DNA from 4 places in the Streptomyces sp. LARHCF249 genome. Region 1 is predicted to be linked to each of the others. Evidence: riboswitches for the same ligand, from Rfam matches in the RefSeq annotation. Region 1 holds a riboswitch; each other region holds the start of a gene.
What was found. A riboswitch is a leader RNA that binds a small molecule or an ion and turns the genes downstream of it on or off. The one in region 1 is predicted to bind cobalamin.

Region 1 (5,649 bases):
TCCCCGGGGACGTCCACGTCGGCGTGGTCGAGCCCGAGGGCGGTACGCGGGTTCCCGAGGTGGACCTGGGGGGTCAGGGTGACCCGGATGCCGGGGTCGAGGCTGCCGTGGGTGACGGCGAGCAGGCGGCGTACGACGGCGTCGGGGTCGTGCTCGGCGTCGGGGAGCACGGGCCCGACCACGGCGTGCACCCCGGGGGCGTCGAGTCCGTACGTACCGGGGCGCAGGGAGCCGAGCGAGCGGGTGAGCACGACCCGGCCGGCGGCGGTGGAGTGGACGCTCAGGCGAGGGCTGCCGGGCAGCGGGCGCCCGGGCTCGGGCCGCAGGGCCGCGTCGGCGGCGTACCGGCCGGCCGCGACCGCGGCCACGCCGGCGCCCAGGAGGGTCGTGGTGACGGCCGCTGCCGTCGCTGTCGCGGTACGCACCGCTCCAGTGTCGGGGCGCGGGCTTCGGCGGGCCACCGGAGGGAATCGTTCCGGCGGGCGCCGAAACCGAGGTGATCTAGCTCTCTTTCGCTGTCGCGGACGAGTGGGCCGACAGGCCGGAGGTCTCCCGCGGAGGGGTGCGTTCACCCCGCTTTGACGTGCATTTATCGAGATACCTACGCCAGAATCGGGACGAATGGCCCGATCACTCCCCTCACGGAGACACCATTAGGCCCGCGGTAGTTCACCTTCCGTTCATCCAGGTTGCCTACGGTCGCCGAGCCACTGACGTCAAACAGAAGCCTGGGTAAATGGAGCACATAACGCTTCTCCTCGGGATCGTGATCATCACCGCTCTCGTGTTCGACTTCACGAACGGTTTCCACGACACAGCCAACGCGATGGCTACCACCATCTCGACCGGCGCCCTCAAGCCCAAGACGGCGGTGGCCATGTCCGCCGTGCTCAACCTCGTCGGAGCTTTCCTGTCCGTGGAGGTCGCCAAGACGATCTCCAAGGGCCTGGTCAACGAGGAAGGCATCCAGCCAGAGGTGATCTTCGCCGCCCTGGTCGGCGCGATCCTCTGGAACCTCCTCACCTGGCTGGTCGGCCTCCCCTCCAGCTCTTCGCACGCCCTGATGGGCGGCCTGATCGGTGCCGCGGTCGCCTCGGCCGGCCTCGGCGCGGTCAACGGCGACACGCTCGTCACCAAGGTGCTGATCCCGGCGATCGCGGCCCCGCTCGTCGCCGGTTTGGCGGCGATGCTGGCCACGAAGGTCACGTACAAGTTCGGCAACAAGGTCGGCGAGAAGACCTCGGCCAAGGGCTACCGCGCCGGTCAGATCGCCTCGGCCGGACTCGTCTCCCTCGCGCACGGCACCAACGACGCGCAGAAGACGATGGGCATCATCACCCTGGCGCTCATCGCGGGCGGCGCGATCGCGCCCGACGCGAACCCGCCGGTGTGGGTCATCCTCTCCGCCGGTCTCGCGATCGCGCTCGGCACCTACCTGGGCGGCTGGCGCATCATCCGCACCATGGGCAAGGGCCTGACCGACCTGCAGCCGCAGCAGGGCTTCGCCGCCCAGACCTCGGCCGCCACGGTCATCCTGGCCTCCTCGAACCTCGGCTTCTCGCTCTCCACCACCCACTCGTGCTCCGGCGCGGTCATGGGTGCGGGCCTGGGCCGCAAGGGCGGTGTGGTCCGCTGGTCCACCGCGACCCGCATGTTCATCGCCTGGGGCCTGACCCTGCCGGCCGCCGCCCTCGTCTCGGCGGGCGCCGAGCTGGTCATGCGCACCGGTGACGTCGGCATCGCCGCCGTCACGGTCTTCCTGGTCGGCTCCTGCCTCGCCATCTGGTTCATCTCGCGCCGCCAGGTCATCGACCACACCAACGTCAACGACGTGCCGGCGGCCGGCACCGAGGAGCCGGGTGTCGTCACCACGGCGATCGCGGCCGTCACCGTCCCGCCGACCGTCGCCGCGGCCGGTACGACCGCCGCCGTGACCGACGAGGACCTCAAGGCCACCATCCCGGCCTCGACCGCGACGCCTGCGGCTCCGGCCGCGGCGGTCTGACCCCGAGAACGACAGAGGAATCAGCGGTATGAAGATCGACTGGGAAGCACTCGGCTCCGTGTTCGGAGTCAGCCTCTCCGCCACCGTCGCCCTCGTGGCCCTGTTCACCCTCGGCCTGGTGGGCCTGTCCAAGCACGAGGCCGCCACCGAGCAGGGCGGCGCGGCCACCCTGGCCCGCAGCGGCGCGTACGCCTGCTTCGCGCTCTGCGCGGCGGCCGTGGCGTACGGGATCTACCTGATCGTCGTCTGAGACGTCACGCGTGAAGGCTCCCCCCGGGTTTCTCCCGGGGGGAGCTTTCGCGTACCCCGCCGCCTCCCGGCCGCCGCACCGCCGCAGGTCAACGGCGAGTTGACGGGCATTCGCGGTGCGTGGTGGACTGCCCGAGCCAACACGGCGGCATGGAGAGGAAGTCCGGTGCGAATCCGGCGCGGTCCCGCCACTGTCACCGGGGCACTCGGCCGAGTGCGACCCGGGAGCCAGGAACTCTCGCCACCGGACACGTCGAACCAGGGCGCGGACCCTGAGTGAGGACATACCTGCCACCATGCGTGCCGATCGCGTCTTCGCGTACGGCGTCACGGCGGGCCTGATCGGCGACCGGATCCTGGGGGATCCGCGCCGAGGGCACCCCGTGGCCGCCTTCGGACGAGCCGCCGCCGCAGTCGAACGCGCCCTGTGGCGCGACGACCGCGCCCGCGGCCTCCTGCACACCCTGGTCTGCGCCGGGGGCGCGGCCGCCGCCGGCGCGCTGGGCGCCCGCGCCGTGCGCTCCCGGCCCGCGGCCGCCCGTATCGCCCTGACCGCCGCCGCCACCTGGGCCGTCGTCGGCGGCACTTCGCTGGGCCGCGAGGCCCGCGCCATCGGCGGCGCGCTGGCCGCCGGGGACGCCGAGGTGGCCCGGGAGCGGCTGCCGCACCTGTGCGGGCGCGACCCGCACGCCCTGGACGAGCAGCAGATGGCCCGCGCCGTCGTGGAGTCGGTCGCGGAGAACACCTCCGACGCGGTGGTCGGTGCCCTGGTGTGGGGCGCCGTCGCCGGGGTCCCCGGACTGCTGGCCTTCCGCGCCGTGAACACCCTGGACGCGATGGTCGGCCACAAGTCCCCCCGCTACCTTCGCTACGGCTGGGCCTCGGCCCGGCTCGACGACCTGGCTGGCTGGCCGGGCGCCCGGCTGACCGCGCTGGCCGCCGTACTGGCCGGTCCCGACCGGCGGGGAGCCGTACGGGCCTGGCGTGCGGACGCCGCCGAGCACCCGAGCCCGAACGCCGGCCCCGTGGAGGCATCCTTCGCGGGGGCGCTCGGCGTACGGCTGGGCGGCACCCTGGCGTACGGGGGGCGGGTCGAGCACCGGGCGGTGCTGAACGGCGAGGCGGGGCGGCCGGTGGAGGTCGCGGACATCGAGCGGGCGGTACGGCTGTCGCGGCAGGTGACCTGGCTGGCGCTCGGGGCCTGTGTGGCGGCCCGGACGCTGGTCTCGCGTACATCACGGAGGGGGCGCGCATGAGCGGCGCGAAGCGCGGCGGCGGACTGCTGGTCGCGGGAACCACATCGGACGCGGGCAAGAGCGTGGTCACGGCGGGCATCTGCCGCTGGCTGGCCCGCCAGGGCGTGAAGGTGGCGCCCTTCAAGGCGCAGAACATGTCGCTGAACTCCTTCGTGACCCTGGAGGGCGCCGAGATCGGCCGCGCCCAGGCCATGCAGGCCCAGGCGGCCGGCGTGGAGCCGACCGCGCTGATGAACCCGGTCCTGCTCAAGCCGGGCAGCGACCGCAGCAGCCAGGTGGTGCTGCTGGGCAGGCCGGTGGGCGAGATGAGCGCCCGCGGCTACCACGGGGGCAGGCAGGAGCAGTTGCTCGGCATCGTCACGGACTGCCTGGAGCAGCTGCGGGGCACGTATGACGCCGTGATCTGCGAAGGGGCGGGGAGTCCGGCCGAGATCAACCTGCGCCGGACCGACATCGTGAACATGGGCATCGCGCGGGCCGCGCGGTTCCCGGTGGTCGTGGTCGGGGACATCGACCGGGGCGGGGTCTTCGCCTCCTTCTTCGGTACGACGGCTCTGCTGTCGGCGCAGGACCAGTCGCTGATCGCCGGATACCTGGTCAACAAGTTCCGCGGTGACGTCACGCTGCTGGAGCCGGGCATGGAGATGCTGCGCGGCCTGACCGGGCGGGCCACGTACGGGGTCCTGCCGTTCCAGCACGGGCTGGGCATCGACGAGGAGGACGGGCTCCGGGTCTCCCTGCGGGGAGCGGTACGGGAGTCCGTGGTGGCGCCGCCCGTGGGCGAGGACGTGCTGCGGGTCGCGGTGTGCGCGGTGCCGCTGATGTCGAACTTCACGGACGTCGACGCGCTCGCGGCGGAGCCGGGGGTGGTCGTGCGGTTCGTGGACCGGGCCGAGGAACTGGCCGACGCGGACCTCGTCGTCGTGCCGGGGACGCGCGGGACGGTCAGGGCGCTGGAGTGGCTGCGGGAGCGCGGGCTCGCGGACGCGCTGCTGCGGCGGGCCGCCGAGGGGCGGCCGGTGCTGGGCATCTGCGGCGGGTTCCAGGTCCTCGGCGAGCACATCGAGGACGAGGTCGAATCGCGGGCCGGGTCGGTGGACGGGCTCGGGCTGCTGCCGGTGCGCGTCCGCTTCGACCGGGAGAAGACCCTGGCGCGGCCGGCGGGTTCGGCGCTGGGCGAGGAGGTCTCCGGCTACGAGATCCACCACGGGGTGGCCGAAGTCCTGGGCGGGTCCCCCTTCCTGGACGGCTGCCGGGTCGGGTCGGTGTGGGGGACGCACTGGCACGGGTCGCTGGAGTCGGACGGCTTCCGCCGGGCGTTCCTCCGCGAGGTGGCCTCGGCTGCGGGCCGCCGCTTCGTCCCGGCCCCGGACACCTCGTTCGCCGCCCTGCGGGAGGAGCAGCTGGACCTGCTGGGCGACCTGATCGAGGAGCACGCCGACACCGCTGCGCTGCTGAGCCTGATCGAGGGCGGTGCCCCTGCCGGCCTCCCCTTCCTCCCCCCGGGCGCGCCGTGAGGGGCCGGGCCCTGCGGGGCTCTCCCCCACCCCGCCCCTTCCCGCAGTACCGATGTGCGGCTTCGCCGCGGGCGGGCGCTGCCCGGACCCGCGCCTCAAACGCCGGCGCGGCTGAGATGGCGCTGCGCGCCGTCCAGCCGCGCCGGGCAGGCGGCATCAGCCACATCCAGCCCCGCCGGCGTTTGGGGCGCGGGGTCCGGGGCGGAGCCCCGGGAACGGTCCGCAGCTTCGAAGGAGTGAGCAACGCATGAGCACGCCCTATCCGTTCACCGCAGTGGTCGGTCAGACCGACCTGCGGCTGGCGCTCCTGCTCAACGCCGTGAGCCCGGCGGTCGGCGGTGTGCTCGTGCGCGGCGAGAAGGGCACCGCCAAGTCCACGGCCGTGCGCGCGCTGTCGGCGCTGCTGCCGCAGGTCGACGTGGTTCCCGGATGCCGGTTCTCGTGCGCCCCGGCCGCGCCCGACCCGGCCTGCCCGGACGGCCCGCACGAGCCCGGACCCGGCGCCGCCCGGCCCGCCCGCGTGGTGGAGCTGCCCGTCGGGGCCTCCGAGGACCGCCTCGTCGGGGCACTCGACATCGAACGGGCCCTGGCGGAAGGCGTGAAGGCCTTCGAGCCCGGCCTG
Region 2 (5,649 bases), on a different contig from region 1:
GGTGTAGGCGAGGTCCAGCTCGACCCTGACGTTCCCGTACTTCGCCGGGCCGGTCTCGACGAGCGGCTGGACGCACTGGACGCCCGGGGCGCCCCCGCCGGTCCGTTTGACCCGGTCCGCGGCCTCCTCCCGCGCGCCCAGCGGGTCGGCGAGCTCGCCGTACGGGAGCACGTTGCAGATCTCGTCCGTGGCCTTCCACGGGTAGCCGCCCCTGCCCTCCTGTGAGACCTCGCGGTCCGCGTCGCCGCCGCAGGCGGCGGCTGCCAGGACGAGGGCCGCGGCGACCGCCGCGCGGCGGGGAAAACGGGGACGACGCATCCGGTTCTCTCCTGTCGAGCGGGGCCGGTTCTCCACTCAACCACCCTGCCATCAAAGGCCGTTGCGCACCGGCGAAAAAGCCGGACAGGAAGTGGAACTGCGAGGTCCACGGCGGCGTCCTAGGCTGTGTCACAAGTCCCCGTCTCTCGAGAATCGAGGGGACGTCATGATCCACGCACGTCTCCGGCAGTTCGTGGCCCTGGCATCCGGCGCTCTGCTCGCCGCCTGCCTCTCGTTCGCCGCGCCTGCCTCGGCCGCCACCACCGCCACCGCCGCCACCGCCCAGACCCAGACCCCGCTCGTCGTCAACGCCCGCTGGGGCGGGCACGCCACGTACGACCGGATCGTCATCGACACGCAGGGGTACGTCCCCACGGTCACCGTCACTCCCGTCCCGCAGCTGATCTACGACGGGTCCGGCAAACCCGTGCCGCTGGCCGGGAAGTACTTCCTGGAGATCCGCCTCAACCCCGCCGCCGCGCACACCGACGCGGGGGAGAGCACCTACCAGGGACCCAGGCTCCAGAAGATCTACCTCAGCAAGCTCAAGGGTCTCGCCCTGACCGGTGACTTCGAGGGGTACGTGACCTTCGGCGCCGCCTTCGACACCCTGCCGTACTACCGCGCCTACGCCCTGCACTCACCGGAGCGGTTCGTCGTGGACATCGCGCACTGAACCCTGCCCGTCCGACAGGCCCGGGCCCTTGCCCGGCCCGGGCCGCTACCGGTGTTCGGGGTTCGGGAAGTCGAAGCGGCAGCCGGCGTCCCACAGCGAGCGCTGGTTCCCGTGGGCCGGGATGCCGCCCGAGCGCTTCAGCAGGGCGGCCAGGTGCATCAGGTTCCACGACATGAAGGCGGTGTTGCGGTTGGTGAAGTCGTTCTCGGGGCCGCCCGAGCCCGGGTCGAGGTAGGAGGGCCCCGGCCCGGCCTCGCCGATCCAGCCGGCGTCGGCCTGCGGCGGGATCGCGTACCCGAGGTGCTGGAGGCTGTAGAGGATGTTCATGGAGCAGTGTTTGACGCCGTCCTCGTTGCCGGTGATCAGCGCGCCGCCGACGCGCCCGTAGTAGGCGTACTGCCCGCTCTCGTTCAGGAGCGAGGAGCAGGCGTAGAGCCGCTCGATGACCTGCTTCATCACGGAGCTGTTGTCGCCGAGCCAGATCGGGCCGCAGAGGACGAGGATGTCGGCGTCCATGATCTGGCTGTAGAGGACCGGCCACTGGTCGCTCTCCCAGCCGTGCTCGGTCATGTCCGGCCAGACGCCGGTCGCGATGTCGTGGTCGACGGCGCGGACCAGCGAGGTCCGGGCGCCCGCCGCGGCCATGACCGCACGGCTCTTCTCGATCAGCCCGTCGGTGTTGCTCGTCTCGGGCGAGCGCTTGAGCGTGCAGTTCACGTAGACGGCGGTCAGGTCTGAGTAGTCGTAGTCGGCAGCCACGGTCCCAGCCTGTGCGGGGCCGCCCGGGGCCGCCACCGGGCCGCGCCCGTACGGGGCCCGTCCCGGCCGCATGAGCGGGACGACGCGGCGGGACGGGCCCCGTCCGGCCGTCGCCGGAGCCGCGAACTCACCCGCGGGCGGGTGCCGTTGGCGCGGATGGCGCCGGCGTGGCCGCGGCCGCTGACCGGCACATGGGATCCGGCCGTCTCGTGGCCCGTTCGAGGCGGGTTGTTACCGGTCCGTGCGTCCGACTAGGGTCAGCGGGCCTTGGTGTTCGGGAAACCGGTGGGAAACCGGTGCGGCCCTCGCCACTGTGATCGGGAAGTCCGGCTCCACACCCCTTGCGGGAAGCCACTGGGCCCGCGCGGGACACCGCACGGCCCCGGGAAGGCGGAGCCCGGGCATCAGCACCCGTGAGCCAGGAGACCGGCCGGGGCGCGTTGTCCATCCACGAGGTGCTGGAGAGGTCTCCCCACTCATGCATATAGCCGAGGGGTTCCTACCCCCGTTGCACGCGGCCGCCTGGGCCGCCGCGTCCGCCCCCTTCGTCGTCCACGGCGTCCGGGCCCTCACCCGCGAGGTGAAGGCCAATCCCGAGAGCACGCTCCTGCTCGGCGCCTCGGGCGCGTTCACGTTCGTCCTGTCCGCCCTGAAGATCCCTTCGGTGACGGGAAGTTGCTCCCACCCCACCGGAACCGGCCTCGGGGCCATCCTCTTCAGGCCGCCGATCATGGCGGTGCTCGGCACGATCACCCTGCTCTTCCAGGCGCTGCTGCTGGCACACGGCGGGCTCACCACCCTCGGCGCCAACGTCTTCTCGATGGCGGTCGCCGGGCCCTGGGCGGGCTACGCCGTATACCGGCTGCTGCGGAAGTTCGACCTGCCGCTGATGGCGGCGGTGTTCTTCGGCGCGTTCTTCGCCGACCTGGTCACCTACTGCGTGACCTCCGTCCAGCTGGCGCTGGCCTTCCCCGACGCGGCGACCGGGTTCACCGGCGCGCTGGTGAAGTTCGCGGAGATCTTCGCGCTCACCCAGATCCCGCTCGCGGTGAGCGAGGGACTGCTGACCGTGCTCGTGATGCGCCTGCTGATGCAGTCCAGCAAGTCGGACCTGGTCCGGCTGGGCGTTGCCAAGCTCACCGGATCCGAGAAGCAGCGGAAGGCGACGGCCTGATGACCAGGAACGCGAAGATCAACTCCCTGCTGGTGCTCCTGGTGGCGGCGCTGGCCGTCCTCCCGCTCGCGCTGGGGCTGGGGGACGACAAGGAGGAGCCGTTCACCGGCGCCGACGGACAGGCCGAGGCGGCCATCACCGAGCTCCAGCCGGACTACGAGCCGTGGTTCACGCCGCTGTACGAACCGCCCTCCGCCGAGATCGAGTCGGCGCTGTTCTCCCTGCAGGCGGCGCTGGGCGCGGGCGTGCTCGCGTACTACTTCGGCGTCCGCAGGGGCCGCCGCCAGGGCGCGGCCGCCGCGGAGGCCAGGGCAGCCGCCGAGGCTCCCGCCACGGAGTCGTAGCCGGTGCTGCCGATCGACGCGGCGGCGCACAGCAGCCGCTGGCGCCACCGCCATCCGCTGGAGAAGGCACTGCTGGGAATCGGGCTGACGGTCACCGCGGTGTGCCTGCCGCCCTGGCCCGGCGGGCCGCTCGTCGGCGCGGCCACCCTGTGCGTGCTCCTCGGGCCCGCCGGGGTCGCCGGGCGGCAGCTGTGGCGGGCCTTCCGGATCCCGCTCGGCTTCTGCTTCACCGGGGCGCTGCCGCTGCTGGTCGCCGTGGGCGGGCCGGCCGGGTTCGTCTCGCTGGCCCCGGACGGCCCCCGGCAGGCCGCCGAGCTGCTGCTGCGCACCTCGGCGGCCTCGCTCGGCGTGCTGCTGTTCGCCTTCACCACCCCGGTCTCGGACGTACTGCCGCGGCTGGTGCGGGCGGGGGTCCCGGCCCCGGTGGTGGACGTCGCCCTGGTCATGTACCGGATCGGGTTCCTGCTGCTCGACTCCCTCACCCGGATCCGCCAGGCCCAGGCGGCCCGGCTCGGCACCACCGGCCGGGCCGCGGCGTGGCGTTCGGCGGCCGGGCTCGCCGCGACCTCGTTCGTACGGGCCTTCGACCGCGCGGCGCGGCTCCAGTCGGGCCTCGCCGGGCGGGGCTACGACGGCGCGCTGCGGGTGCTGGTCCCCGAGTCCCCGCTGTCCTGGCGGTTCCTGACCTGGTCCGGCGCACTGCTGACCGGGCTGGCCGCCGTCACTCTCGTGCTGAAGGAGCTGTACCTGTGAGGCCGTTGGTGGAACTGGTGGGCGCGGGCTACGCGTACGAGGACGGGCCCGCCGTGCTCTCCGGGTTGGACTTCGGGATCCCCGAGGGCCGGGCGCTGGTCCTGCTCGGCCGCAACGGCAGCGGCAAGACCACGCTGATGCGGCTGCTGAGCGGCGGCCTGAAGCCGGGCACGGGCGCGCTGCACCTCGACGGCACGGTGGTGACGTACGGCCGGGCCGGCCTGACCCGGCTGCGGACGGCGGTCCAGCTCGTCGTGCAGGACCCGGACGACCAGCTGTTCGCGGCCTCGGTGGAACAGGACGTCTCCTTCGGGCCGATGAACCTGGGCCTGGGGGTCGCGGAGGTCCGCGAGCGGGTCGATTCCGCCCTCGCCGCGCTGGACATCACGGCGCTGCGGGACCGGCCGACCCACCTCCTCTCGTACGGGCAGCGCAAGCGCGCGGCGATCGCGGGGGCGGTGGCGATGGCTCCGCGGGTGCTGATCCTGGACGAGCCGACGGCCGGTCTGGACCCGGACGGCCAGGAGCGGTTGCTGGAGGTCCTGGCCGGGCTGCGCGCCTCGGGGACCACGGTGGTGATGGCCACCCACGACGTGGACCTGGCCGTACGGTGGGCCGACGACGCCGCGGTCCTGACCCCGTCGGGCATCCGCGTGGGCCCGGCCCAGGCCCTCCTCTCGGATCCGGCCCTGCTGGCCGATGCGGGCCTGCGCCAGGCCTGGTCCCCGGCGGTGACGGCCCTGCTGCGCGCCCACGGCCTGCTCGCCGCCGGTCTCCCGGGCCCGCGCACCCCGGAGGCGCTGTCCGACTGGCGGTAGCCGCCCCGGCGGCGGGCCTCCCTAGGATGGCGTCATGTCGCTCCCCCACGCCATCCTCACCGCCCTGCTCGAGAAGCCCTCGTCCGGGCTGGAGCTGACCCGGCGGTTCGACAAGTCGATCGGGTACTTCTGGTCGGCGACGCACCAGCAGATCTACCGGGAGCTCGGCAGGCTGGAGGAGTCCGGGCTGATCCGCGCGCTGCCGAGCGAGGTGCCCGTGCGGGGGCAGAAGAAGGAGTACGAGGTCCTGGCGGCGGGCAGCGCGGAACTGGCGCGGTGGGTCGGCGAGAGCCAGGACCCCAAGCCGATGCGCGATCCCCTGCTGCTGCGCATCCGCGCGGCGGGCGTCGTCGGGCCGCAGGGGCTGGGTCCCGAGCTGCGGCGCCATCTGGGGCTGCACCGGCGGCAGCTGGCGCAGTACGAGGCGATCGAGGAGAAGGACTTCCCGCCGGAGCGCGACGCCGTGGAGGACCGGCTGCGCCGTCTGGTCCTGCACGGCGGGATCGCCCTGGAGACCTTCTGGCTGCACTGGCTGGAGGAGGCCCTGGACGAGGTCGAGGACATGCCGGCCGACGGCTCCGGCTCCGGCTCCGGCTCCGGGGCATGACCGCGCCCCCGTCCCGGCAGGCGGAACGGGGGCGGCGCGGGACCTACTTGCCGAGGGCGGCCCAGAACTCGTCGAAGCTCAGCAGGCCGTCGCCGTTGGCGTCCTTCGCGGCGAGCACCGCGTCCGCGACCGCACCGGTGACGAAGGCGTCACCCATGGCCTTCATGGCCGCGCTGTACTCGTCGGCCGTGATGAAGCCG
Region 3 (5,649 bases), on a different contig from region 1:
TGTACGGCTTCCTGGCCTCGGTGCTGCCGGTCTGGATGCTGCTCGCACCGCGCGACTACCTCTCCACCTTCATGAAGGTCGGCACGATCGCACTGCTGGCCGTCGGCGTGTTCATCGCGATGCCCACCCTGAAGATGCCCGCGGTCACCGACTTCGCGTCGCGCGGCGACGGCCCGGTCTTCGCCGGCTCGATGTTCCCGTTCGTGTTCATCACGATCGCCTGTGGCGCCCTGTCGGGCTTCCACGCACTGGTCTCCTCGGGCACCACCCCGAAGATGATCCAGAAGGAAACCCAGGTCCGGATGATCGGCTACGGGGCGATGCTCACCGAGTCCTTCGTCGCCGTCATGGCCGTGATCACCGCCTGCATCCTGGAGCCGGGCCTCTACTTCGCCATCAACTCCCCCGGCGGCGTCATCGGCACCACGGTGGAGTCGGCCTCGCAGGCGGTCACGAACTTCGGCTTCGCCATCTCACCGGAGGCCCTGGCCCAGGCCGCGAAGGACGTGGAGGAGACGAGCCTGCTCTCCCGTACGGGTGGGGCGCCGACCTTCGCACTCGGAATGTCGGAGATCTTCGCCTCGGTGATCGGCGGAGGCTCGATGAAGGCCTTCTGGTATCACTTCGCGATCATGTTCGAGGCGCTGTTCATCCTCACCACGGTGGACGCGGGGACCCGGGTCGGCCGGTTCATGCTCCAGGACACCCTGGGCAACGTCCACAAGTCCTTCAAGGACGTCAGCTGGAAGCCGGGCGTGTGGCTCGCCAGCGCCATCGTGGTCGGCGGCTGGGGCTACTTCCTGTGGGTCGGCGTGAAGGACCCGCTGGGCGGCATCAACCAGCTGTTCCCGCTGTTCGGCATCGCGAACCAGCTGCTGGCCGCCGTCGCCCTGGCGGTCTGCACGACGCTGCTGGTGAAGTCGGGGCGGCTCAAGTGGGCCTGGGTGACGGCGGTTCCGCTGGCCTGGGACGCCACGGTGACGCTCACCGCGAGCTACCAGAAGATCTTCTCCGAGGACGTCCGGGTCGGCTTCTTCGCCCAGCGCGACAAGTACCAGGCCGGCATCGACGCGGACAAGGTGCTGCCGCCCGCCAAGAACATGGAGGAGATGCAGACCGTCGTCACCAACGCCACGGTGGACGGGGTCCTGTGCGCCCTCTTCGCGCTGCTGATCATCATCGTGCTGGCCGACGCGGGCCGCACCTGCTTCAAGGCGATCAGCAACCCGGAGTCGGCGAAGCTGGCCGAGGTCCCGTGGACCGAGTCGAAGATCATCGCTCCCGCGGGGCTGATCCCGACCGCCGAGGAGAAGGCCGAGCTCGCCGCGGCGGGCCTGGACTCGGGCGGCGGGCAGGTCAAGGAGCCGGTGGCATGACCTCCCTGCGGGAGCGGCTGGCCAAGGTCCGGTACTACGTCCGCGAGTTCTCCGGCGAGGCGGCCTACGACCGGTACGTCGCCCACGCCCGCGGCCACGACCCGGACGCGCAGGTCATGACCCGCCGCGCCTTCGAACGCGCCCGCACGGACGCCCGCGAGGCGGATCCCCGCGAGGGCTTCGGCTGCTGCTGAGCCCCTCGCACACCGAAGGCCCCGCCGCGTTCTGCGGCGGGGCCTTCGGGTCGTTCAGCGCACCCAGTCCTTGAGGGGCTCGGTCTGGAGGGTGATGCCGACGGGCTCGGGGAGCGCGATGTCCGTTCCGTACGGCACGATGTGGATGCTCTCGTACCGACGGCCGTTGGGCTGGCTGTAGACGGAGACCTCACACTTGGCCCGGTCGATCAGCAGGTAGACGGGAATGCCTGTCTCGGCGTAGGCCCTGGGCTTCTCGACATGGTCCCTACGGTGGGTGTCGGAGTCCCACGAGGTCACCTCGACGACCATGAGAATCGGAGCGGGATCCACCCAGTCGCCCTGCCCTACGAACGCATGGGACGGCGCCAGCACCGCGTCCGGGATAGCCCGTCCTTCCCGGTATTCCTGGGCGGTGATCCCCTGCGCTCCGTGCAACCAGAGCTCCGGCCGGTGCTGCATGCAGATCCGGGTGAGCCACTGGATGATCATCTGGTGGTCGCCATCCGGCATGGCCTTGCTCCTGATTACCCCGTCGATGAATTCGAGCCGCGTTCCCTCCCTCTCGCGCGCCGCTATCCGTGCGACGGCTTCGAAGTCCTCAGTCAGCATGTGCGGACGTTCGGTCATCACGGTCATGCCTCGCTCACCTTCATCGACGGTGCTGTCTCCGACGATAGCGCCGGGCACCGACACCCGTCCGGCACACTCGACCCCATGGACATAGTGATCAGGGCGGCCCGGCCCGCCGAGTACGAGCAGCTGGGGGAGATCACCGCGCAGGCCTACGTGGGCGACGGCCTCCTCGGCTCCGGTGAGGCGTTCTACGCGAAGGTCCTGCGCGATGTCGCCGGGCGGGCCGCCGACGGGGAGGTGCTCGTGGCCGTCGAGCAGGGGACCGTCCTCGGCGGGGTGACCTTCGCCCCGCCCGGGAGTCCGCTGTGCGACATCGCCGGGCCCGGCGAGGCCGAGTTCCGGATGCTGGCCGTCTCCCGCGAGGCCCGCGGACGCGGCGCCGGCGAGGCCCTGGTGCGCGCCTGCATGGCCCGCGCACGGGAGCTGAAGGGGGTCACGCACCTGGTGCTGTCCACCCAGCGCGGCATGACGGGGGCCCAGCGGATCTACGAGCGGCTCGGGTTCATCCGGACGCCGGAGCGGGACTGGGCGCCCGTTCCCGGGCTGACCTTGCTCACGTACCGTCTGGAGCTGTAGACGCACCGACACAACATGTGGGGGGTCGCTCATCCGCGGCCCCCCACATGTATGCTCAAGCCTGCTGTCGCCGCAGGGGAATCCGGTGTGAATCCGGAACTGTCCCGCAACGGTATGAAAAGTCCGAGGACCTGCCGACAGCGCATCCGGCTCGACCGAACCGGGTGCCGATACGTCCGGGCCTCGCGGTTGGGCCGGTGGACGCCATGCGGTCGACGCGTTCCCGTCACGCCCGCATGCGCCTCCCCGTGCCCGCCCGCCGTCGACCGGGCCGAGCGAGGGAGAGCTCCCGCCGTGACCATCGCGCCTTCCGCACCGCGCGCCGAGTCCGTTTCTGGCGACAACACCGAGGGCCCGGGGGCCACGCTGCTGCGTACCCTCACCGAACTGACGGCGGACCTCCCCGACACCGACCCCGGCCGCGTCGCCGCCGCCGCACTGCGCGGCCGCAGCTCCGCCGCCGACGAGGCCGAACTGCGCGGGCTGGCCACCGAGGCCGCCGCCGGCCTGATCTCCGAGGACCCCGCGTACTCGAAGCTCGCCGCCCGGCTGCTGACGCTGGCCGTCCGCGACGAGGCCGCCGGCCAGGGCGCCACCTCCTTCTCCGCGTCCGTCGAGGTCGGGCACCGCGAGGGGCTCATCGCCGACCGCACGGCCGAGTTCGTACGGGCCCACACGGCCCGCCTGGACGCGCTGGTGGAGCACACCCTCGCCGAGGGCGCCGACGACCGCTTCGGCTTCTTCGGCCTGCGCACCCTGCACAGCCGCTACCTGCTGCGCCACCCGATCACCCGCCAGGTCATCGAGACCCCGCAGCACTTCATGCTGCGCGTGGCCTGCGGCCTCGCCGCCGACGAGTCCGTCCCGGCCGTCGAGGAAGTGGCCTCGCTGTACCGGCTGATGAGCCGCCTCGACTACCTGCCGTCCTCCCCCACGCTCTTCAACTCCGGCACCCGGCACCCGCAGATGTCCTCCTGCTACCTGCTGGACTCCCCGCTGGACGAGCTCGACTCGATCTACGACCGCTACCACCAGGTCGCCCGCCTCTCCAAGCACGCCGGCGGCATCGGTCTCTCGTACTCCCGCATCCGCTCCCGCGGTTCGCTGATCCGCGGCACCAACGGCCACTCCAACGGCATCGTGCCGTTCCTGAAGACCCTCGACGCCTCCGTCGCCGCCGTGAACCAGGGCGGCCGCCGCAAGGGCGCCGCCGCCGTCTACCTGGAGACCTGGCACGCGGACATCGAGGAGTTCCTGGAGCTCCGCGACAACACCGGTGAGGACCAGCGCCGTACGCACAACCTGAACCTGGCGCACTGGGTGCCGGACGAGTTCATGCGCCGCGTGAACGCCGACGCCGACTGGTCGCTGTTCTCCCCGGCCGACGTGCCCGAGCTCGTCGACCTGTGGGGCGATGACTTCGACGCCGCCTACCGCAAGGCCGAGGCTGCGGGCCTCGCCCGCAAGACCATGCCCGCCCGCGACCTGTACGGCCGGATGATGCGCACCCTCGCGCAGACCGGCCAGGGCTGGATGACCTTCAAGGACGCCTCCAACCGCACGGCGAACCAGACCGCCGAGCCGGGCACCGTCGTCCACTCCTCCAACCTGTGCACCGAGATCATCGAGGTCACCGACGACGGCGAGACGGCCGTCTGCAACCTCGGCTCGGTCAACATGGGCGCCTTCGTGGTGGACGGGGAGATCGACTGGGAGCGCCTGGACGAGACCGTCCGCACCGCCGTGACCTTCCTCGACCGCGTGGTGGACATCAACTTCTACCCGACCGAGCAGGCCGGCCGCTCCAACGCCCGCTGGCGCCCGGTGGGCCTGGGCGCGATGGGCCTCCAGGACGTCTTCTTCAAGCTGAAGCTGCCCTTCGACTCCCCCGAGGCGAAGGCCCTGTCCACCAAGCTCTCCGAGCGCATCATGCTGGCCGCGTACGAGGCCTCCTGCGACCTCGCCGAGCGCAGCGGCCCGCTGCCGGCCTGGGAGCAGACCCGCACCGCCCGCGGCGTCCTGCACCCGGACCACTACGACGCGGAGCTGAACTGGCCGGAGCGCTGGGACGCGCTGCGCGCCCGCGTCGCGAAGACCGGCATGCGCAATTCGCTGCTGCTGGCCATCGCCCCGACGGCGACGATCGCCTCGATCGCCGGCGTGTACGAGTGCATCGAGCCGCAGGTCTCCAACCTCTTCAAGCGCGAGACGCTGAGCGGCGAGTTCCTCCAGGTCAACGCGTACCTGGTGGACGAGCTGAAGCAGCTCGGCGTGTGGGACGCCCAGACCCGCGAGGCGCTGCGCGAGTCCAGCGGCTCCGTCCAGGGCTTCGGCTGGATCCCGGCCGAGGTGCGCGAGCTGTACCGCACGGCGTGGGAGATCCCGCAGCGCGGTCTGATCGACATGGCGGCGGCCCGTACCCCGTTCCTGGACCAGTCGCAGTCGCTGAACCTGTTCCTGGAGACGCCCACCATCGGCAAGCTCAGCTCGATGTACGCGTACGCCTGGAAGCAGGGTCTGAAGACCACGTACTACCTGCGCTCGCGCCCGGCGACGAAGATCGCCCGCGCCGCGTCCGGCTCCGCCGTCCCGGCCGCCGCCGCTCCGCTCCCGCAGGCCGTCGACGCCGACGCACTGGCCTGCTCCCTTGAGAACCCCGAGTCCTGCGAGGCCTGCCAGTAATGAGCACCACCCAGTCCGCCAAGAACCTCCTGGACCCGGGCTTCGAGCTCACGCTCCGCCCCATGCGCTACCCGGACTTCTACGAGCGCTACCGGGACGCGATCAAGAACACCTGGACGGTGGAGGAGGTCGACCTCCACTCGGACGTCGCCGACCTGGCGAAGCTGACGCCGGCCGAGCAGCAC
Region 4 (5,649 bases), on a different contig from region 1:
TGCCTGGTGCGGCCTCGCCGGACTGCCGGCCGCCGTCGCCGCGCTCCGCGAGGAGCTCGCCTCCTTCCGCGACGAGCGGGGACGGGAACTGCTGGACCTCCCGGACGCGCCGCGCCCCGACCCCGACACCCCCGCCCCGGTGCGCTTCCTGCCGGCGTTCGACAACGCGCTCCTCGGCTACCACGACCGCACCCGGATCATCGACGACGCCCACCGCGGCCTGTCGGTCGCCGGCGCCCGCGTCGTCCTGGTCGACGGCCGGGTCGCCGCGACCTGGAGCGTGACGGACGGCACCGTGAGTGTGACCCCGCTGCGCCGCTTCTCCCGGGGCGACCGCGCCGCCGTCGCCGAGGAAGGGAGTGAGCTGGCGTCGTTCCTCTCCGACCACGACAGCGACCGCGTACGGATCGGCGCGTCTCCCCGCTGAGCCGGCGCGGCGGACGCACGCGGGGCGGCGCACCTGGAGGGCGCCGCCGGGCCGGATCCGAAGTCGCGGCCCGGCGGCGCCGGTCAGTGCGGGCCCGCAGACCCGGGTCAGCGGCCCCGCAGGCCCCGGTCCACGGCCGTCAACAGCTCGCCGTCGGCGGTGTCCGCGTCCAGCGACCAGAACATCGCGCCGCCGAGGCCGTGTTCGCGGATGTAGCCGGTCTTGGTCCGCAGCACCTGCGGGTCGTCGTACGTCCACAGGGTGGTGCCGTCGAAGAGCCAGGCGTGCCCGCCGCGCCGGTCCCGGTGGATCTGGTAGGTCCCGGAGCCGGCCAGCTTCTTCAGCGCCTTGTAGTCCTCGTACCCCGCCGACCAGGTGGCCGGCGCCGGTCCGGTGGCCGGCTGCCCCATGCCGTCCCCGCCGCCGCTGACGCCCGTCCATCCCTGCCCGTAGAACGGCATGCCCATCACCAGCTTGTGCGCGGGCGCGCCGCGCCGCCGCCAGGCGTCGACCGTGCCGTCCACGCTGAAGTCGCCCCGGGCGTAGAGCGCGGACTGCTGGGCCGTCGTGGGCTCGCCGGAGACGTGGAAGTCGTAGCCCTGGAGGGTCACGAAGTCGAGGTCGCGCATGATCCGGCGGACGTCGAAGCCCGCGTCGATCTTGGCGGGCGCGGTCGGGACGAAGGCCGTCAGCTCGTACGGCGACGGCCGGTTCCGGCTGCGCTCGTACGCGTCGAGCTGTGTGCGGAACTCCTTGACCAGCTCGGCGAAGTTGCGCTTGTCCTCGGGCCGGAACTTCGTGTCCGTGTCACCGGCGGAGCCGGGCCACTCCCAGTCGAGGTCGATCCCGTCGAACACCCCGGCGGCCGCGCCCGCGCCCCCGCGGGCGCCGTCCTGCGGCAGGTTGCCCTTGATGTAGAGGTCGATGCACGACTCGACGAGCGCCTTGCGGGAGGCCGGGGTCAGCGCGGCGTCCGAGAAGTGCGTGGACCAGCTCCAACCCCCCAGGGAGATCAGCACCTTGAGGCCCGGGTGCTTGGCCTTGAGCTCGCGGAGCTGGTTGAAGTTGCCGGCGAGCGGCTGCTCCCAGGTGTCGGCGACCCCGTCCACGGAGTTCTCGGCGTCGAGCGGGCGGACGTAGTCGGCCCAGGCGTCGGCCTCGCCGGGCACGTTCCCGGTGAAGCACTTGCCCTCGGCGCTGACGTTGCCGAAGGCGTAGTTGATGTGGGTGAGCTTGCCGGCGGAGCCGTTCTTCTCCAGGTCCTGGACCTGGAAGTCCCGTCCGTAGACGCCCCATTGGGTGAAGTAGCCGACCTTCTTGTACGAGCGGTGGTGACCGCCCGCCGCCTCGTCCCGCGCCGCGCCGGCGGCGGGTGCGAAGGCGGTCAGCAGGGAGAGGGAGCAGGCGGCGACGGCCAGCCTGCCGAGCATGCTGCGGCGCATGGGCTTCCTTTGCGGATGCGGGAGCGGGGCGTGAGCGCGTGCGCGGTGCATGCCGGAAACTATTGGTCTGGACCAGAGCGGTCAAGGGGGCGGCGGAAACCCGCCTGCCACGGGTGGTGTTACGGGGTGCACGAGGTGGCACGGGTGGCACGGGTGTTACGGGGGTTACGGAAGGCTCCACTGGCCGACGTCGTCGGCCAGGCCGCCGTTCAGGGCGAACTGGACGGCCGCCGGGGCGGCGTCCTCCGGAAGCCTGAAGGTGACGAAGCCCTCGGCCGATCCGCCGGGGCTGAGGGTGACGGTGTCCGGGAAGGAGGCCCCGGCCGTCGTCGGGCTGTTGAGCCCGGCGAACCGCTTCCCGGCCGTGTCCAGCACGTGCGCGGACGGTGCGGGGGAGTCCTTGTACACGGCGGTACCGGTGTTCTCCAGGCGGAACCGGACGGCCAGCAGCCGGGTCGACGCGTCGGCAGCCGGGCCCTCCGGATCGGCCGGGCTCGCCGGGTCCACCACCTGGACCAGGGTGACGTCGAGCCGCTGGCCGGGCTCGTTCCCCGCCAGGGAGACCGTCTCCCCCGACCCGCCGGGGGCCGCGCCCAGCAGCGCCAGGCCGAGGAGCGCGAGCACGAGCACGAGCGCCAGCGCGGCCGGCGCGCCGCGCAGGGAGCGCCGGGGCGCGGGGGCACCCGCTGATCCACCGATCACCCTGTCCACGATCCTCCCCGGCCCGGGGGTCCCGCCACCCAGGAAGATCCACTCTGGCAGACTGGGCCGCGTTACCAAGGCGGTGCAGGACAGGAAACCGGTGCGATTCCGGTGCGGTCCCGCCACTGTGACCGGCCCTCCCCGCGGGGAAGGCCGGGAGTCAGACACTGACGCACCGCCTCTGCTCGCTCCTTCACGTCGACCAGGGGACGCGGATCCCCCGGAGAGGCTCTGCCATGTCGCGTCACCGCGCCCGCGCCGTCCTGCGCGCGCTCACCCCCCTCGCGTTCCTGATACCCCTGGCCGCCTGCGCCGGCTCCCCCGCCGAACGGCAGGCCAAGGCCGCGGGATCGTCCGCCGAGGCGCCCGGGTTCCCGTACACCGTCACCAACTGCGGCGTGAGCAGCACCTACCAGGCACCGCCGCAGCGCGCCGTGACCATGAACCAGCACGCCACCGAGGTGCTGCTCGCCCTCGGCCTGGAGGACCGGATCGCCGGTTCCGCCTACCTCGACGACGCCGTGCTGCCCGCCTACCGGCCCGCATACGACAGGATCAAGGTGCTGGCCAAGGGGTACCCCTCCAAGGAGATCCTGCTCGGCGCCAACCCCGACTTCGTCTACGGGGGCTACTCCAGCGCCTTCGACAAGGGGCAGGGCCGCGACCGTGAGGGGCTGGCCAAGACCGGCATCAACTCCCGGCTCAACGTCGAGAACTGCGCCGGAGGCCCGGTCGGCCTCGACCAGCTCAAGACCGAGATCACCGAAGTGGCGCGGACCTTCGGCGTGCCCGAGCGCGGCACGAAGCTCATCGAGGACGAGCAGCGCCGCATCGACACCGTGACCGCCCGGGTGAAGGAAAAGCCCCGGCCGTCCGTCTTCGTCTACGACTCCGGCGAGGCCTCCGCCTACACCGCCGGGGGCGACGGCATCGGCAACGAGATCGTCTCGCTCTCCGGCGGGACGAACGTCTTCGCCGACCTCAAGGACACCTTCGGCGACGTGTCGTGGGAGAAGGTCATCGAGCGCAAGCCCGAGGTCGTCCTCATCTACGACTACGGCAGCACCACCGTCGAAGCCAAGAAGCAGCGCCTGTTGAACGACCCGGCCCTCGCCCAGGTTCCCGCGATCAAGAACCAGCGGTTCGTCGTCCTTCCGCTCTCCTCGGCCGTCCTCGGCGTGCGCGTCGCCGACGCCGTCGAGTCACTGGGCCGCCAGCTGCACCCCGACGCCGCGTGAGCCGGCGCCGGACCCCGGCCGTCCTCGTCCTCCTCGCAGCCCTGCTGGCGGCGTCCGCCGTCGCCGGGCTGGCCCTGGGGCCGGTACGGATCGCGCCCGGCCAGGTCATCGACATCGTGCTCGGCGGCCTGACGGGCGAGAGGCGCACCGGGGCGTTCGCCTCCATCGTGTGGGACGTCCGGATGCCGAGGGTGCTCCTCGGGGCCGTCGTCGGCGCCGGGCTCGCCGTGGCGGGCACCGTGCTCCAGGCCCTCGTGCGCAACCAGCTCGCCGACCCCTTCCTGCTCGGAGCCTCGTCCGGGGCCTCGGCGGGGGCCGTCCTCGTCATCGTCTTCGGCGCGGGCACCGGTGTCGCGGGGGCGGCGGGCACGGCCGGTTTCCTGGGCCGGCTCGGCGTGCCGTCCGCCGCGTTCGCCGGGTCGCTGGGCGCGCTCGCCGCCGTCTACGCCATGGCCCGGCGCGGGGGAGCCATGACCACCGGCCGGCTGATCCTCGCCGGGGTCGCCGTCCAGTACATCCTGTCCGCCCTCACCAGCCTCGTCCTGGTGCTCGCCGCGCACCCCGACCAGGTCCGCTCCGTCCTCTTCTGGACGCTCGGCGGGCTCGGCGGGGCCCGCTGGGAGGAACTGGCCCTGCCCGCCGTCGCCCTGCTCGCGGGCACCGGCCTGCTCGTCGCCCTAGCCCGGCCGCTCGACCTGCTGCTCGCGGGCGAGGAGGGCGCGCACACCCTCGGCCTGGACACCGGGCGCTTCCGGGCCGCCGCGTTCGTCCTCACCTCCCTCGTCATCGGCGTACTCGTGGCCTACAGCGGGGCGATCGGGTTCGTCGGGCTGATGATTCCGCACGCCGCCCGGATGGTCGTCGGCGCCGGGCACCGGGCGCTGCTGCCGGTGGCCGCGCTGGGCGGCGCGGTGTTCCTGACACTGGCCGACCTGGTCGCCCGTACGGCCGCGGCGCCCGAGGAGATCCCGGTCGGCGTGGTCACCGCCCTCGTCGGCGGGCCGTTCTTCCTGTGGATGCTGCGGCGCTCCACCCGCACCGAGGGGATGACCGGATGACCGGGAACGCGGCGCAGGCGCAGGCGCAGGCGCAGACGCGGACGCGGACGCATTCGACGGCGCTGGAACTCGCCGTCCAGGGCGTGCGTTACGAGACCGAGGGGCACACGCTGCTGCACGGTGTCGAGCTCACCGCCCGTCCCGGCGAGACGGTCGGCGTGGTCGGCCCCAACGGCAGCGGCAAGACCACCCTGCTGCGCTGCGTCTACGGCACCCTGCGGCCCACCGCCGGCCGGGTCCTGCTGGACGGCGCCGACGCGGGCGCGCTCACGGTCAAGGACCGGGCGCGGCGCGTGGCGGTCGTCCCCCAGGACGCGAGCGGCACCTTCGGGCTGACCGTCCGCGAGGTCGTCGCCATGGGGCGCAGCCCGCACAAGCGCTTCTGGGAGCAGGACGGCCCGGATGACGTCCGGCGGGTGGCCGAGGCCCTTCAGACCGTCGGTGCGGGCGCCTTCGCCGCGCGCCGCTTCGACGAGCTCTCCGGCGGCGAACGCCAGCGCGCGCTGGTGGCCCGCGCCCTCGTCCAGGATCCCGGCCTGCTCGCCCTCGACGAGCCGACGAACCACCTGGACATCCGCTACCAGCTGGAGATCCTCGGCCTGGTCCGCGCCCTGCCCGCCACCGGCCTGCTGGTCCTGCACGACCTCAACCTCGCCGCCGCCTTCTGCGACCGGCTGTACGTGCTGGACGGCGGCCGGGTGGTGGCCGAGGGCCCGCCCGCCGCGGTACTGACCGAGGAGCTGCTGGCCGAGGTGTACGGGGTGCGCACCCGCATCGGAATC

Region 2: it holds a riboswitch for cobalamin, as region 1 does, so the genes downstream of both, ACIPUC_RS23045 (energy-coupling factor ABC transporter permease) here and ACIPUC_RS31205 (cobalamin biosynthesis protein) in region 1, are expected to answer to the same signal.
Region 3: it holds a riboswitch for cobalamin, as region 1 does, so the genes downstream of both, ACIPUC_RS21965 (ribonucleoside-diphosphate reductase subunit alpha) here and ACIPUC_RS31205 (cobalamin biosynthesis protein) in region 1, are expected to answer to the same signal.
Region 4: it holds a riboswitch for cobalamin, as region 1 does, so the genes downstream of both, ACIPUC_RS03655 (ABC transporter substrate-binding protein) here and ACIPUC_RS31205 (cobalamin biosynthesis protein) in region 1, are expected to answer to the same signal.

Annotation. Positions count from the first base shown of each region.
Region 1 covers NZ_JBIXJQ010000013.1:156,998-162,646, reverse strand. Annotated here, with positions in the region: gene ACIPUC_RS31220 (alpha/beta hydrolase family protein) at 1-425, opposite strand, end outside; gene ACIPUC_RS31215 (anion permease) at 737-2,005, shown strand; gene ACIPUC_RS31210 (hypothetical protein) at 2,034-2,255, shown strand; cobalamin riboswitch at 2,363-2,513, shown strand; gene ACIPUC_RS31205 (cobalamin biosynthesis protein) at 2,551-3,510, shown strand; partial or broken gene ACIPUC_RS31200 (cobyric acid synthase) at 3,507-5,267, shown strand; gene ACIPUC_RS31195 (putative cobaltochelatase) at 5,275-5,649, shown strand, end outside.
Region 2 covers NZ_JBIXJQ010000007.1:448,370-454,018, reverse strand. Annotated here, with positions in the region: gene ACIPUC_RS23060 (hypothetical protein) at 1-318, opposite strand, end outside; gene ACIPUC_RS23055 (AMIN-like domain-containing (lipo)protein) at 488-994, shown strand; gene ACIPUC_RS23050 (flavodoxin family protein) at 1,040-1,825, opposite strand; cobalamin riboswitch at 2,005-2,202, shown strand; gene ACIPUC_RS23045 (energy-coupling factor ABC transporter permease) at 2,232-2,927, shown strand; gene ACIPUC_RS23040 (energy-coupling factor ABC transporter substrate-binding protein) at 2,927-3,271, shown strand; gene cbiQ (cobalt ECF transporter T component CbiQ) at 3,275-4,024, shown strand; gene ACIPUC_RS23030 (ATP-binding cassette domain-containing protein) at 4,021-4,842, shown strand; gene ACIPUC_RS23025 (PadR family transcriptional regulator) at 4,877-5,449, shown strand; gene ACIPUC_RS23020 (EF-hand domain-containing protein) at 5,493-5,649, opposite strand, start outside.
Region 3 covers NZ_JBIXJQ010000007.1:218,406-224,054, reverse strand. Annotated here, with positions in the region: gene ACIPUC_RS21985 (carbon starvation CstA family protein) at 1-1,376, shown strand, start outside; gene ACIPUC_RS21980 (CstA-like transporter-associated (seleno)protein) at 1,373-1,570, shown strand; gene ACIPUC_RS21975 (Uma2 family endonuclease) at 1,625-2,209, opposite strand; gene ACIPUC_RS21970 (GNAT family N-acetyltransferase) at 2,288-2,782, shown strand; adenosylcobalamin-variant (AdoCbl-variant) riboswitch at 2,847-2,923, shown strand; gene ACIPUC_RS21965 (ribonucleoside-diphosphate reductase subunit alpha) at 3,077-5,464, shown strand; gene ACIPUC_RS21960 (ribonucleotide-diphosphate reductase subunit beta) at 5,464-5,649, shown strand, end outside.
Region 4 covers NZ_JBIXJQ010000001.1:751,562-757,210, reverse strand. Annotated here, with positions in the region: gene ACIPUC_RS03670 (winged helix DNA-binding domain-containing protein) at 1-427, shown strand, start outside; gene ACIPUC_RS03665 (glycoside hydrolase family 18 protein) at 535-1,869, opposite strand; gene ACIPUC_RS03660 (DUF4352 domain-containing protein) at 2,035-2,571, opposite strand; cobalamin riboswitch at 2,622-2,761, shown strand; gene ACIPUC_RS03655 (ABC transporter substrate-binding protein) at 2,808-3,809, shown strand; gene ACIPUC_RS03650 (FecCD family ABC transporter permease) at 3,806-4,867, shown strand; gene ACIPUC_RS03645 (ABC transporter ATP-binding protein) at 4,864-5,649, shown strand, end outside.